Regions from separate parts of the Streptosporangium oxazolinicum genome, predicted to be linked through region 1. Evidence: riboswitches for the same ligand, from Rfam matches in the RefSeq annotation. Region 1 holds a riboswitch; each other region holds the start of a gene.
The links. Region 1 has a riboswitch for cyclic di-AMP ahead of ABD817_RS10760 (hypothetical protein). Riboswitches for the same ligand answer to the same signal wherever they lie in the genome.
Positions count from the first base shown of each region.

Region 2: another riboswitch for cyclic di-AMP. It lies ahead of ABD817_RS07890 (C40 family peptidase); the one in region 1 lies ahead of ABD817_RS10760 (hypothetical protein).
Region 3: another riboswitch for cyclic di-AMP. It lies ahead of ABD817_RS21560 (C40 family peptidase); the one in region 1 lies ahead of ABD817_RS10760 (hypothetical protein).

Region 1 is NZ_BAABAQ010000003.1:247,127-252,074, reverse strand. Features, by position in the region: gene ABD817_RS10775 (carbohydrate ABC transporter permease) at 1-722, shown strand, start outside; gene ABD817_RS10770 (carbohydrate ABC transporter permease) at 719-1,558, shown strand; gene ABD817_RS10765 (DUF4253 domain-containing protein) at 1,813-2,559, shown strand; cyclic di-AMP (ydaO/yuaA leader) riboswitch at 2,955-3,104, shown strand; gene ABD817_RS10760 (hypothetical protein) at 3,381-4,184, shown strand; gene ABD817_RS10755 (alpha/beta fold hydrolase) at 4,387-4,948, shown strand, end outside.
Region 2 is NZ_BAABAQ010000002.1:650,635-655,582, reverse strand. Features, by position in the region: gene ABD817_RS07900 (C40 family peptidase) at 1-695, shown strand, start outside; gene ABD817_RS07895 (phosphoribosyltransferase) at 637-1,464, opposite strand; cyclic di-AMP (ydaO/yuaA leader) riboswitch at 1,967-2,125, shown strand; gene ABD817_RS07890 (C40 family peptidase) at 2,208-2,765, shown strand; gene ABD817_RS07885 (gluzincin family metallopeptidase) at 3,016-3,888, shown strand; gene ABD817_RS07880 (M48 family metallopeptidase) at 3,885-4,948, shown strand, end outside.
Region 3 is NZ_BAABAQ010000008.1:40,967-45,914, reverse strand. Features, by position in the region: gene ABD817_RS21570 (RDD family protein) at 1-273, opposite strand, end outside; gene ABD817_RS21565 (amino-acid N-acetyltransferase) at 502-1,155, opposite strand; cyclic di-AMP (ydaO/yuaA leader) riboswitch at 1,492-1,640, shown strand; gene ABD817_RS21560 (C40 family peptidase) at 1,646-2,695, shown strand; gene ABD817_RS21555 (helix-turn-helix domain-containing protein) at 2,762-2,962, opposite strand; gene lysX (bifunctional lysylphosphatidylglycerol synthetase/lysine--tRNA ligase LysX) at 4,063-4,948, opposite strand, start outside.

The sequences.
Region 1 (4,948 bases):
GCTTCGAGAACTACGCGACGCTCCTGGGCGACCAGCGCTTCTGGTCGGTGCTGGCGCAGACCGTGGTGTTCGCCGCGGCCCTGGTGGTCGCGACCCTCGCCGTCGGCGCGAGCCTGGCCGTCGTGCTCACCAGGGCGGGCCGGGTGCCCCGGCTGCTGCTGTCGCTGGCGGCGATGGCCGCCTGGGCCGCGCCCGCCATGACCGGCTCGACGGTCTGGATGTTCCTCTTCGACGCCGACCTGGGCCTGGTCAACCAGGTCCTCGGCATCGAGGGCTACAACTGGTTCTACGACAAATGGGTGACCTTCGGGATCGTCGGCGCCACGGTGGTCTGGCACTCCTTCCCCTTCGTCATGGTGACCCTCTACGCCGGGATCCAGGCCGTCCCGGTCTCCGTCCTGGAGGCGGCCTCCCTGGACGGCGCCTCCGCGTGGAGCTCGTTCTGGCGGATCGTCGTGCCGATGCTGCGACCGCTGATCACGATCGTGGTCATCCAGTCGATCATCTGGGACTTCAAGATCTTCACGCAGATCTACGTGATGACCAACGGCGGCGGGATAGCGGGACAGAACTCGGTGCTCAACGTCTACGCGTACCAGACGGCGTTCGGCTCCTCGGAGTACGGGCTCGGCGCGGCGATCGGCGTCGTCATGACCCTGATCCTGCTCGCGGTCACCCTCTTCTACATCCGCGCCCTCTACCGTACGGGGGAGAGACTGTGAGCGGGTCCCGCACGGCCGCCAACGTCGTGGCGCTGGTCGCCGCGTTCGTCACCCTCTTCCCGATCTACTGGATGGTGCTCTCGGCGCTCAAGCCCACCGGGGAGATCCAGTCGCTGGAGGCGCGCCCGTGGACCCTGGCGCCGACCCTCGACCACTTCCAGCGGGTGCTCGGCGGTGAGAACTTCGGCCGCTACCTCCTCAACAGCCTGGGCGTCGCCCTCGCGGTCGTCGTGCTGTCCGCGCTGGTGGCCTTCCTCGCCGCGGTCGCGGTCACCCGGTTCCACTTCCGGTTCCGTACGACCGTGCTGATCATGTTCCTGGTGGCGCAGATGGTGCCGGTGGAGGCGCTCACCATCCCGCTGTTCTTCCTCGTCCGCGACCTCGGCGCGGTGGTGCCCGGGGTGGGACTCAACACCCTGGGCTCGCTCGTCCTGGTCCACCTGGCGTTCTCACTGCCGTTCGCCATCTGGATGATGCGGGGGTTCGTGGCCGCGGTGCCCGAGACGCTGGAGGAGGCCGCGATGATCGACGGTGCGAGCCGGCCGGTGATCCTGTGGCGGATCGTCTTCCCCCTCGTCGCGCCGGGACTGGTCGCCACGAGCGTCTTCTCGTTCATCACCGCCTGGAACGACTTCATCTTCGCCAGGACCTTCATCATCTCGGCCAGGGACAACCAGACGCTGCCCGCGGCCCTGCTGGTCTTCTTCAAGCCCGACGAGAACGACTGGGGCGGCATCATGGCGGCCTCGACGCTCATGACCATCCCCGTGCTGATCTTCTTCGTCGCCGTCCAGCGCAGGCTGGTCGCCGGGCTGGGCGGGGCGGTGAAGGACTGACACCCGCCCGGCTCCGTTCCTCCCCGTACCGATAATTTTTGCCTGGACCAGGACAGAACTGTCACTCGGGATGGTTGACAGGCCAAAATTGGTCCGTGGTCAGGATCGGATCGGTAGAGATGAGCGATTGGGAGAGTGGGCAACTTCCGCCAGTGCTGGGCCAGCTGTTCGCCGACGGAGCCGACAGAACAGGCGGAGCCGATGGAGCAGGCGGGAGCGAAGGGGGCGGCGGGAGTGCGGGCCGGAGGCTCTCGGTGGAGCTGCCACCGGGAGACGTGGTCTGGCCCGACCCCGGTTACGCTCAGCTCGCGGTCCGTCGCCGTCCGGCGTTCTGGCTCAGCGAGGTGGCGGTCTCCGGCGAGTACTGGGCCCGGTTGAGGGCCCAGCACGGCCAGTCGGGCCTGTGGCCGGTCCTGCTGGAGGACTCCGTCCAGCCCTGGTCGGCCGGTCAGATCGCCCCGGACACCGCCGGTCAGATCGACAACTACCACGCAGCCGCGTTCATGGCCGAGGTGTGGTCCGACTGGATCGCCAGGGCCAACCTCGACCAGCTCGAACTGCTCGACCCCTTCGGGCCCGAGTGCCCCGGCCCGGCCCCGTCGGGGAAACTCGCCGCCGACCCCGGCGTGGTCGCCGACTGGTACGCCGGGCTGGTGGCCGAGCGCAGGACCCCGCTCGGGCTCGTCGCGGTCGAACGCGGGGCCGACGCCCTCGCCGTCATGGGCTGGCAGGGCGCGCTGAACCACAACGAGTGGATGGTCCCGCTCGCGGCCGTCGTGCGGAGCTGGGAGGACAGGTTCGGGGTGCGGGTGGTCGGCATGGGCTTCAACACCCTCGACCTCAGCGTCGCCGCGCCCCCGACGACCTCCGAGCACGCCCTGCACGTCGCCGCCGAACACTGGACGTTCTGCCCCGACAGCATCATCCAGGGGGCTGGGAACCTCATCGACTACGCCGAGCAGATCAAGGGCAGGAACGCCTGGTCGTTCTGGTGGGACTGACCGGCCCGGGTTGACCCGCGCGGGTCTCCGGGGTGCCTGCGGAGAGCGTGGCCTCCGGACTCGCCTCCGTGTGAGTCTCCGGGGCGTCTGCGGGGAGTGCGGCGTCCGGGCTCGTCTCCGGGGCGTTTACCGGGTGTGCCGTGTCTGCGGGGAGCGCGGTGTGCGGATTCCCCCGCGCGGGTCTCCGGGCACGGGTGCCCCGGGATGAATTCCGCGATCGGCGTGGCATTCGTGCTGGTAGGGCGGGCGTTGGCCTGGCGGGGTGATCGATGAGGCTTTCTTGAAGCTTGTAGGTAGATCTTCTGGGGTTTTCATGGTGTTTGCTTTGCTTTGTCCGGTTTGGGCAGTAGTGTCCACTGTTATCGGTTGGCGACCTGCCCTTCACAAGAGGGAGCGGCCGGCCGACGTCGAATCCCGAGGGCCCGCCGGGCCCCGGAGCCGGGGAACCACTTTTCCGGGGTGAATCCGCCGCGAGCGCGCGGCGGTAGGGCAACTCCACCGCCCGAACCCGTCAGCTAACCCGGTAGACGAGATGGAGAGGAGATCCCCTCATGGATCACCGCGTCACCACGTCGGTGCACCCCCTGTCCGCGCCGACCACCTGAACTTTCCCCCCGACCTCGCCGCCGCGCCTGATCGCGGCATCTTCAGGACCGTGCTCCGCGTAGCGATCGGCTGAATCGGCCGATCCGGCTACGCCCCTTTTCCGACGAGCGCGTCCCCGCCGGTGCACCCCTTCGGCGTTCGCATCCGGCCGCCCCGTTCCCTCGTGAAAGAGCCATTTCTCCATGCACCCCTTCTTTGGTCTGCACAAGTTTGGTTTGCACAAGAACAGCCTGAGCAAGCATCTCCCGGGTAACAACGTCCCCCTCAAGCGCGGCCTCGTCGCCGCCACCCTCGTCGGTGCGAGTGTTCTCACCTCCGTCGGCGTCGCCTCGGCGCTTCCGGCCCACGCCCTGGCGGCCCCCACCCGCCTCGCCGCCGACCCCGCGGTCGGCGCGCCGGCCGGCTCCGAGGCCGTCCTCCTCCAGGGGTCGACCACGGCCTCCTACTTCTGGGACGACTCCTCCGGCCGGGCCGGTGACACCGGACTGCCCGCCAGCGGCAAGCCGATGCAGAAGGGCATGATCGCCAGCCCGAGCTGGCCCCTGCTCACCGAGGGCTACATTCTCTACAAGGGCAAGAAGGCGAAGTTCTTCGTCGGCGACCGCGGTCCGGGCAACCCCTCGAACCAGGGCATCATGGTCGACATCGACGCCAAGACCTTCGCCGACCTGACCGGCGGCACGTTCAACTCCAGCACGCTCGGCGTGGACGGCAACGGTGGCATGGGCCACATCGACATCCAGTACGTGGTCACCAAGTGGGGCGACGGCACGGGGATCAAGAACCACCCCGTGGCGTTCTCCACCGGAGCCTGGGGTCGCAGGGACACCAGCCCGGCCAAGCCGCCGACGACCGTCTTCGCCATGGCGAGGCGGCTGGGGATCGGTCTGGGGACCCAGCTGGTGAGCGCCGAGGCGCGGCCGTGGATCGGCAAGCCCAAGGTCATGGTCGAGCCCGCCTCCGCGCACGCCTCGGCCGCCGGTATCCGCGCCGCGGAGCTCGGTGCCGGGAAGAACTGACCTCGCTCTCCGTGGGGAGCGGCCCGAGGAATGACCGATCCGCTCACGTGCGCTCGTGAAGGCCGGGGCGGGTCCGATGAAGGACCGCGGCCCGCTCGCACGGGGCGGTCCTGAGGCACCGGTGGGGACCACCCCGCCGGTGTCGCGTTTCTCCCCAAATGGCATTCTGTCCCGCACAAACAGTACGGATGGTGGGAGTGCCATGACTCTGCGAGCCCCGGCGAACGGCATCGAGATCGCCTACGAGATCTTCGGCTCTCCGGAGGCTCGCCCCCTCCTGCTGATCACGGGCCTCGGCTGCCAGATGATCCAGTGGGACGACAGGTTCTGCGAGCTGCTCGCGGACCGAGGCTACCGCGCGGTGCGCTTCGACAACCGCGACAGCGGAGAGAGCACCCACCTGGACGAGGCGGGGACGCCCGCCCTGGACGGGAGCGGGGAGGTCCCCTACCTGCTGGACGACATGGCCGACGACGCCGCCGGGCTGCTCGACGCGCTCGGCTGGGACACCGCCCACGTGGTCGGCCTCTCGATGGGCGGGATGATCGCGCAGTCACTCGCGATCCGCCACCCGCACCGGGTGCGCAGCCTCACCTCGATTCTGTCCACCCCGAGCCCGCAGGCCGCCCTGCTGACCGATCCGGACGTGCTCATGCCCGCCTTCACGCCCGACCGCGAGAGCGCGGTCCGGCGGGCCCTCGACAACTGCGCCGCCGTCGGCTCGCCCGGCTACCCGTTCGACCGGGAGTGGAACGCCGAGATCG
Region 2 (4,948 bases), on a different contig from region 1:
TCAGCACGTACCAGGTCGGGGTGATCAACAGCTGGGAAGGCATGATCCAGCAGTCCGACCCCGGTGCCCTGCTGAGCGGCCTGGCCGCCGCCGACCAGCTGTCCACCTCCCGCGCCCAGTCCCTGAGCGCCTTCGACGAGGCCACCAAGGCGCTGCGGACCAGCAGGGACGAGGCGAAGAAGGCCCTCACCGAGGCCGACGAGACGCGTGACGACCTGGCCGGGGAGAAGGCCAAGGCCGACAAGATGGTCAGGGCCCAGACGAAACTCCTGCGCGAGCTCGACGTCTTCAAGACGGGCAACCCCGAGAGCTCCGGGATCCAGTACAACGGCTCCGCCTCGGGCAACGCCCGCGCCGCGCTGCAGTTCGCCTTCGCCCAGGTCGGCAAGCCCTACCAGTACGGCGGCACGGGCCCCGGCGGCTGGGACTGCTCCGGCCTGGTCCAGGGGGCCTGGCGCAGCGGCGGAGTCACCCTTCCCCGGACGACCTGGGAGCAGTGGAGCTGGGGCGCGAGCCGGAAGGTCTCGCTGAGCGAGCTCCAGCCGGGCGACCTCATCTTCAGCGAGGGCCTCGGTCACGTCAGCATGTACGCGGGCAACGGCCAGATCGTGCACGCCCCGCAGACCGGCGACGTCGTCAAGGTCGTCCCGCTATCCGCCTACGGCCGCCGTATCGTCGGAGCCGTCCGCCCCTGACCTCGGCGGGCCGAGGGTCCTCGCCGACCTTGTCGGCGGTGCCGGAAGCCTCGGCGGTGCTGGAGGGCTTCGCGGTGCCGGGAGACTCTGTGACGGTGGAAGGCTTCGCGGTTCCGGAAGACGGGCCCGAGGTGGCGCGGAGAAGATCGCGCACCTCCTCGTCGGTCGTCTGGGTGAAGTCCCGGTAGGACTGCCCGACCGCGAAGAAGTGCGACGGCGTGGTGGCGCAGACGACCTCGTCCACCACGGCGGCGAGGTCCCGGCAGGCGGACTCCGGCGCGGTCGGCACGGCGACGACGGTCCTGGCGGGCCGGAGGCGGCGCAGGGCCTGGAGGGCGGCGCGCATGCTCGCCCCCGTCGCGAGGCCGTCGTCCACCACGATGACGGTCCTGCCCGCGAGGTCCGGCGGCGGGCGCCCCTCACGATAGGCCCGCTCGCGCCGGAGCAACTCCTCCCCCTCGCGCCGGGCGACCCGCCGGACGATCTCCGGTGCGACGCCGAGGCCCCCGACGACGCCCTCGTTGAGGACGGTCACCCCGCCGCTGGAGATCGCCCCCATCGCGAGCTCCTCCCTTCCGGGAGTGCCGAGCTTGCGGACGAGGAAGACGTCGAGGGGGGCGCCCAGGGCCGTGGCGATCTCGTACGCCACCGGCACGCCGCCCCGGGGCAGGCCCAGGACGACGGTGCCGGGCTGCCCGCGGTACCTGTCGAGAAGACCCGCGAGCACTCGGCCCGCGTCGCGTCTGTCGTGGAACAAGCGGTTCGACATGATGACCGCCTCCCTGAGGTACGCGCCTGCCGTACCCTCTTCAAAATTTCTCAAACGGGCATAAAACCCGACATATGGCACCGGCGAATTGAAGATCGCCGAGACGGGTTTCCGGGGGGCGATCCACGGTGCCCGCGCGTGCGCCGGGTCGCGCGGCCCCCTGGCCGATCGCCGGGAACGGTCCATCCCCCCTGATCAACCCCGAATCGCGACAAGTGTGACGAATATTACAAAATCGTGATCTGCAGATCTTTATCTCAAAGATGTGACGAGAGTCATATCTCAATGGCATAAATGGCCATTAAGCAGGGGTAACGAAAAGATCAAGAGGGCTCGTTCGCCCTCCTGACTTGGGGAAAGCTTTGCCGAAAGCCGGAGATCGGGGTAACTTCTGGCGTCGCGACGTGCAAGCCACGCCGTCGCGGCGAATGTCGGTCTTCGGGCCGGTGTCCCTATAGAAATCCAACCGGCCGCCGTGCCCCCACCCGGGGGCAGGGCTCATCACGGCGGCCTGCCGAATCTATGCAGCCAGGAGGCATAGAACCGGGGACCCAAAAGGCCCAGCACAGCGCGGCCAGGGGTGAATCGGCATATTTTGCCGTAGGGCATCTTCCAAGCCCGAATCCGTCAGCTAACCCGGTAGGCATCAGTGGAAGTCCCAAGGAGAAATCCTGTCTACCACCCCGCACAACCCCCGTCTGTCGCGCCTTTTCCGCCTTTCCCTCGGCGGTATCGCCCTCACGTTGACCGCCTCAGCCGGAGCGGTCACCCTCGGGTCCACGGCGGCGCAGGCGACGGCGGACGGTCCCTCCGAGATCCTGGTCAACACCGCGGCCGGTGTCTCGGAGCAGGTCGAAAGCACCACGGAGACCGCCACTCAGGCCACGACCACGGCGAAGGCCAAGGGCAAGGCCAAGCTGAGTAAGGCGGCACTCCAGAAGGTCCGGGCCGGCAAGGCGGTCTCGGCGGCCAAGAAGCAGATCGGCGATCCGTACCGGTGGGGAGCCTCCGGTCCCGGAGCGTTCGACTGCTCGGGGCTCGTCCGATACGCCTGGCGCAAGGCGGGCGTGTCCCTCCCCAGGATCACGCACAGCCAGTACAGGTCGATCAAGAAGAAGGTCTCGTGGAGCAAGTTGAACCCCGGTGACCTGCTGTTCTTCAGCGGCAAGGGCCACGTCGGCATGTACGTCGGCAAGGGCAGGATGGTCCACTCGCCGAGCAGCGGCAAGACGGTTCGCATCGTGAGGCTGGCGGGCTACTACAGGTCCTCCTTCGCCGGAGCGGTACGGCCCGGAGCCTGAGCCCACACCCGGACCCGGAGCTCGCATACGGGCCCGGACCCTGAGCCTGCGTCCGGGCACGGAGCCCGGGGCCCGCGCCTGAGCACGGCGTCCGAAGTACGGCGCCCAAGCACAGGAGCCCGAGCCCACGTCCGGGCACACGCCCGAAGGCATACGCCCGAAGGCACGTGCCCGAGCACGGAAAAGCGGCCCCGGCCCTCCTCACGGAGGGCCGGGGCCGCTTCGTGTCGGTCGAGTACCATCGGCTCGTATGTCCGTCCCGAAAGGGCGCCGCGCCGTGCTCGCCGGGATGCTGGCGCTGATGAGCGCCGCTCCGTTCGCCGGGACGGGCCCCCTCCTGGCCGGAGCCGCCCCGCTCCCGCGCGCCCCCCGCCACCTTCCCCTGTACGACCCCCTGTACGACGCCCCGTACGTCCCCGCGAGCCCGCGCGACCTCCACGGCCTGTGGCCGGGCGCCGCCGTCACCGTCCGGGGTGAACACTCCCTCGTGATCGGTCACGGCGTCCCGGCCGCCGTCCTGCGGGATCTGGCGGCCAGGGCCGACCGGGCCCGCGCGACGATCGCGGAGATCTGGGGGCCGGTCCCCGCGGTGATCCTCTTCCCCGCCACCGACGCCGAGGCCGCGGCGCTCGCCGGGGCCGGGAGCACCCGCGGCCTGGCCGCGATGGCGACCGCGGACCGGGTGATCGTCCTGCCGTCGGGGTACGCCAGGCTCACCGCGACCGGCAGGGACGTGGTGATCACCCACGAGCTCGCCCACGTGGCCACCGGCGCGACCCGGGGCGGCCGGGTGCCGATGTGGCTGTCGGAGGGCTTCGCCGACTACGCGGGCTACCGCGACGCCGGGATCGCGGTGCGCACGGCCGCCGCCGAGCTGGCCGCCGAGGTGCGTTCGGGCGTCCTGCCCGGCAGCCTCCCGGGCCCGGCCGACTTCGCCCCCGGCGCGCCGAGGCTCGCGCAGGCGTACGAGGAGGCGTGGCTCGCCTGCCGGTTCGTCGCGGAGCGCTTCGGGGAGAAGGCGCTGGTGAGGCTCTACGGTAGCGATGTCGGGAGCACACTTGGGCTGCCGGTGGCCGAGTTCACCGAAGCCTGGCGCGACTACCTCAGGAAGGAACTCACGTGACGCTGAGCACGACGGACGCGCCCTCGGGCGTGCGGCCGGCGGGGTGGGCGCTGGCCGGTCTGGGGGTGGCCACGCTGGCGGTCGTGGCGCTCACCACGCCCTGGAGGACGCTGTCCGAGGGGGCTCCGGCCGTCGCCCCCGACCCGGCCCGCGACTTCACCCCCGAGCAGATCGCGAGGGCCGAGACGTTCGACGCGCTGGTCAGCCGCCCCGGCTACCTGTCGCTCGGCCTGACGCTGGTCGTGGCGGGGGTGCTGGTGGCCACCCCGCTGGGCGCACGGCTCGCCGGTCGGCTGCCGGGGCCGTGGTGGCTGCGGGCGCTGCTCGGCGTGCTGGTGCTGTCGGTGGCCGTGGCGATGCTGCGCTGGCCCCTGGGGATGTGGTCGGAGAGCTACCTGCGCGACTTCGGGCTGTCCACCCAGACCTGGCCGGCGTGGTCGGCCGACCGGGCCAAGAGCACCGGTATCGGCGCCGGGCTGACCGCGATCATGGTGGTGGCGGTGATCGGCCTGGCACGGCGCTTCCGGCGCTGGTGGATCCCCGCGGCGGCCGGGGCGTTCGCCCTGACCGTGGCCGCCTCCTTCGCCTACCCGGTGCTCATCGAGCCGGTCTTCAACGACTTCAGGCCGCTGGAGGCCGGTCGGCTCCGCGACGACCTGCTCGCCATGGCCGCCAGGGACGGTGTGCCGGTGGAGAACGTGCTCGTCGCCGACGCCTCCCGGCGGACCACCGCGCTCAACGCGTACGTCTCCGGATTCGGCGCGACCCGCAGGATCGTGGTCTACGACACGTTGCTCCGCGCGCCCGCCGACGAGGTCGAGCTGGTGGTCGCGCACGAGCTGGGCCACGCCAAGGCGGACGACGTGCTGTGGGGCACGCTCGTCGGCGGCCTGGGCGCGGCGTTCGGGGCGTGCCTGCTCTACGTGGTGACCTCGGCGGGGGGTGTGCGGCGCCGGGCGGGGGTCGCCTCGCTCGGCGACCCGGGGGCGGTGGGACTGGTGATGGGGGTGCTGAGCCTGGCCACGGTCCTGTCGGGGCCGGCTCAGAACCTGGTGAGCAG
Region 3 (4,948 bases), on a different contig from region 1:
CTCGTGGGACGCCTGCTGGCCGTAACCGGACTGCTGTCCGTACGCCCCCGTCCCACCCTGCTGCCCGTACGCGCCGGTCCCGCCCTGCTGGCCGTAGCCCTGCTGCTGGCCGTACTGCTGCTGCCCGTAGTCGGGCTGCTGGCCATATCCCTGCTGCTGGCCGTAGCCGGGCTGCTGGCCGTACTGCTGGCCATATCCCTGCTGCTGCCCGTAACCGGGCTGGCTCTGTCCTGGGCCGGTGTTCGGCTGTGAGGCCTCCGACCGATATCCCACGACTGTTACGTCGGGGTCGAGTTCGCCAGCGGCTCGACCCGCGTTGTGCTGTCCGTAATCCGGGTGCCCCGACGGTGTGCGATCGCGGTCGGGATCATCCTGTGGATACGGCGGCTGTCCGGTGCTCACCGCGTCACCTCACTTAGACTGCGCATGTGGCAAATGTCAGACGCACATGCATGCTGCTGCACAAGGTATCGACATAGGTATCGACAGTCACCTTTCCGATCAGTCAGCTCTAAAGTCATCAGAGTCGGGCTCGCGTGTCAGGTGCAGCAGCATCCGGGTGTTTCCCAAGGTGTTGGGCTTGACGTGCTCCAGATCGAGGAACTCCGCCACGCCCTCGTCGTAGGAGGCGAGAAGTTCGGCGTAGACCTTGGGGGCGACGGGTGTGCCCTGGATCTCCCGGAAACCGTGCCTGGCGAAGAAGTCGACCTCGAAGGTCAGGCAGAAAACCCGGCGCAGGCCGAGTTCGACGGCCGTGCGAATGAGCGCGGAGACGATCCGGTGGCCGATCCCCATTCCCCTGCGGCCCGGATCGACGGCGACGGTGCGAATCTCGGCCAGATCCTCCCAGAGCACGTGGAGAGCCCCGCAGCCGATGACCTCCCCCTCCGCGTCGGTGGCGACCCAGAACTCCTGGACGTCCTCGTAGAGGGTGACGGTGGCCTTCTCCAGCAGGCGCGGGCCGGCGCCGCCGTAGGTGTCGACGAGCCGCCTGACGGCGCGGACGTCCGGGGTGCGGGCACGGCGGACCGTGATCTCGGGGCCCGCGCCGGGTGCGGGCGAGCCCCGCTCCGCCCCCTCGGCCCCGGCGCGCCGCCCCCCACCGTCGGGGGCGCGAACGACCGGTACGGGAGAATGCTCAGCAAGCTGCTCCATGACCGTTCAGCGTACGTCCTCGCCGGTCTTTAATTACGGCTCACCCTTAACTCGCAGCCCACAGCCCTCACATGACCCTTGGTAATCGCTTTGCCACACTGAGCGCGCGACACCTCCCGTGTGCCACAACTCACCTTTGGCACGGTCCCGGACCTGGGAAGACCTCCGCCGCACCCGTCACCCACGAGGCAAAGGCAGCGTAATGGCCATGTTGATCTTATTGACATGTGATCTTTCCGTGACATTTCAGTTGCGAAACCTCTACTGAATTCGCAGTTCTGGTTGAGCAGGAACCACGGGTGCACTAATCTCCGTGCTCGATGTCAGAGACGTAAAAAGCCTGACCCGCCGAATCCCCCACCAGCGGGGAACCGGGGACCCACCACGTCCTCCGGGGTGAATCCGAGTGCCACCGGCGCACCCGGTAGGGCTGCCTCCGGCCCGAACCCGTCAGCTAACCCGGTAGGCGGTCGAGGAGAGGAGCCTGTTGGTGAAGCGCACGCGCGACCGCGGAGGAAAGCACGCGGGCGACGACGCCCGCTGTCGAGAACGCGCGCCGCGAAGGCTGCGCCGTCGCGTGGCGGTCATCGGCCTGGCGTTCGCCACCCTGACCCTCGGCACGCCGCTGGTCGCCGCCACCGCCGACCCAGAGCCCAGCCTCCAGCAGCTGGCCAAGCAGGCCGAGAAGCTGCACGAGGAGATCGGCACCCTCGCCGAGCGGTACAACGGCGAGCGGGTCAAGCTCAAGCAGGCTCAGCGGGCCGCGGAGAGCGCCAAGAAGACCCTCGCGTCGAGCGAGTCCGAGCTGGCGACCCGCCGCACCAAGGCCACCCTCCTGGCGCAGAGCACCTACATGTCGGGCGGCCTGAACCCCGGGCTCGCCTTCACCCAGTCGACGGACCCCGACACCTTCCTCGACCAGGCCACCACCAACTACGCGCTCCAGCAGCAGCAGAGCGAGGAGGTCGCCCAGGTGGCCCGGGCGATCGAGGCCGCCGAGCGGGCGCAGGCCAGCGCCACGGCGAGGACCTCGGAGGTCAAGAAGCTCCTGACGGAGATCGACGGCAACCGGACCAAGATCGAACGACTGGTCGCGCGGGTCGAGAGCGACCTGTTCAGCGAGGTGCGCAGCAGGGCCGTCAGCAACAGGGGCGCCCGGGTGAGGACCAACGTGCCCATCGTGGGCAGCGGCAAGGCCGCGGAGGCCACCCGCTGGGCGCTCACCCAGCAGCTCAAGCCGTACGTCTGGGGCGCCGAGGGTCCCAACTCCTTCGACTGCTCCGGGCTGGTCATGTGGGCCTACCAGAAGGTCGGCATCAGCCTGCCGCACTACACAGGCGACCAGTGGACCGCGGGCACCCACGTCGGCAGGGACGAGCTGCGCCCCGGCGACCTGGTCTTCTTCTACAGCGACCTGCACCACGTCGGGATCTACATCGGCGCGGGCCTGATGATCCACGCGCCCCAGACGGGGGACGTCGTCCACATCGCCACGATCGACAACCGGCCCTTCGCCGGAGGCGTCCGCATCGCTGACTGATCGCGGACCGAACGTACCCGGCCCCCGCACGCGTGTCCGGCCCGATCTGCCGGACACGCGGCGGTGTTAGATCAGGCGGCGGCGGGCGGCCCAGGCCACGGCCTCGATCGCCGTGGCGACACCGATGCGGTCGCAGATGCCTCTCAGCCTGCGCCTGACGGTCCGTCCGCTGATGTCGAGGCGACGACCCACCCGATCGACCGTGACACCCTTGGCGAGCTCAGCCAGCAGCACGAGGTCGTCGTCGCTGAGACCGATATCGCTCATGCCCAGGGGGCTGTCGCCATGGCGTGAATCCACTTCTGGATATGCCATCAAGAGTCACTCCCCCCACTCTGGAAACCGGGTGCGAGACGCCGGAAATGAATACCGTCCGCCAGGAACGGTAAACGCCTTGTTCAAAGGTCGTCAAGTTCCACTCTTCATAGCGCGCGTCCAGTATTGACATAGTAGGCGCTACATGAAGTACTCATGATATGTCAGTGCCTTTGCGGCTATGTCATGATCGAGCCCAGGCACGAGGCGGCAAGCACCCCCTGGCCGAGGCGGTCGAAGTCCTGGCAGAACAAGGTTTCGCCGGAGCCGCCGCCCCCTGCCGGGCACGCCGGGCGCGCCGGGACCGGCCCCCCGGGGATCCGGCCCGCCCGCATTTCTCGGGAAAAACAGATCTCTTCCCGATACTCTTCGGCGACCACGGTCACTCACCGCCTTGACGGCACCCCACGGGAAACACAGAAATATGAGGGTCAAGGGAGCAGCTTTGCGGCATTCGCGAAGTATCACGCGGCGACGATGGGGCGCCGGGCGATATTGGACGTGCTGGAAATGGATTTCTGTCCCGTACAGAAACGGATGCGCCATTACGGGGGCTCATGGGCGCGACGGCGGTTTCCGGCCCACCGTTTCCGCCCTGTCCGTCCTGGCCTCACCCGCACGCCGTACGGGGACTCCCGCGATCCGCGGATCCGCGAGGGTGGGGCCACGGCACCGCTCCGCCCCGGTGTCCTGAGCCGCGTCCACGGGAAAAGGCCCGGCGGTATCGAGGACCGCCCCACCCCCGGCCGCGCGGCTCACGCTCGGATTCAGGCCCACCGGCCCAGGGCGTACGGCTCAACGCTCAGGCTCGCGCCCCTCGGGGCCGTACGGCTCACCCCTCAGGTTCGCCCCCCACCGGCCCGGGGCCGTGCGAGGTGCCGCTCGGCGCGACCGGCCGGTCTTCCGGGGCTCTCGGCCTCGATGCGCTCCGGCAGGGGACGCGCTCCGGGCGGGAAGCGGCGCCGGGCCTCACGACGGTGGCGCCGGGCCGGGCGGTGCCCGGCCCGGCGCCACCGTACGGGGAGAACGTCCTCGCGCGCCGCCCGCCGGGCTCAGGTGGTCGGCTTGACCAGCGGGAACAGGATGGTCTCGCGGATGTTCTTGCCGGTGAAGGCCATGACGAGGCGGTCGATGCCGAGCCCCATGCCGCCGGTGGGCGGCATCGCATATTCCAGGGCGGTGAGGAAGTCCTCGTCAAGCTGCATGGCCTCGACGTCGCCGCCCGCGGCGAGCAGGGACTGCTCGGTGAGGCGGCGGCGCTGCTCGATCGGGTCGTTCAGCTCCGAGTAGCCGGTGCCCAGCTCGGTGCCGAAGCCGATCAGGTCCCACTTCTCGGTGAGGAGCGGGTTGTCCCGGTGGTTGCGGGCCAGCGGGGAGGTCTCCAGCGGATAGTCCATGACGAACGTGGGCTGGACGAGCGTGTGCTCCACGAGGGCCTCGAAGATCTCCTGGACCAGCTTGCCCTGACCCCACTTGGCGTCCCAGTGGATCTCCCGCGCGTCCGCGAGCTTGCGGACGTGCTCCAGGGGCGTCTCGGTGGTGACCTCCTCGCCCAGCGCTTCGGAGACCGACCCGTACAGGGTGATCCGCGGCCACTTCGCCAGGCCGAGATCGATCTCCTGGCCCTCGTGGACGACCACGGAGTGGCCGAGGGCGGCCACCACGGCCTTCTGGATCATCCGCTGGGTCAGGTCGGCGATGTCGTTGTAGTCGAGATACGTGCCGTACGCCTCCAGCATCGTGAACTCGGGGTTGTGGGTGGAGTCGGCGCCCTCGTTGCGGAAGTTGCGGTTGATCTCGAAGACCTTCTCCAGGCCGCCGACCACCAGCCGCTTGAGGTAGAGCTCGATCGCGATGCGGAGGTAGAGCCCCATGTCGTACGCGTTGATGTGGGTCTTGAAGGGCCTGGCCGTGGCTCCGCCGTGGATCGGCTGGAGC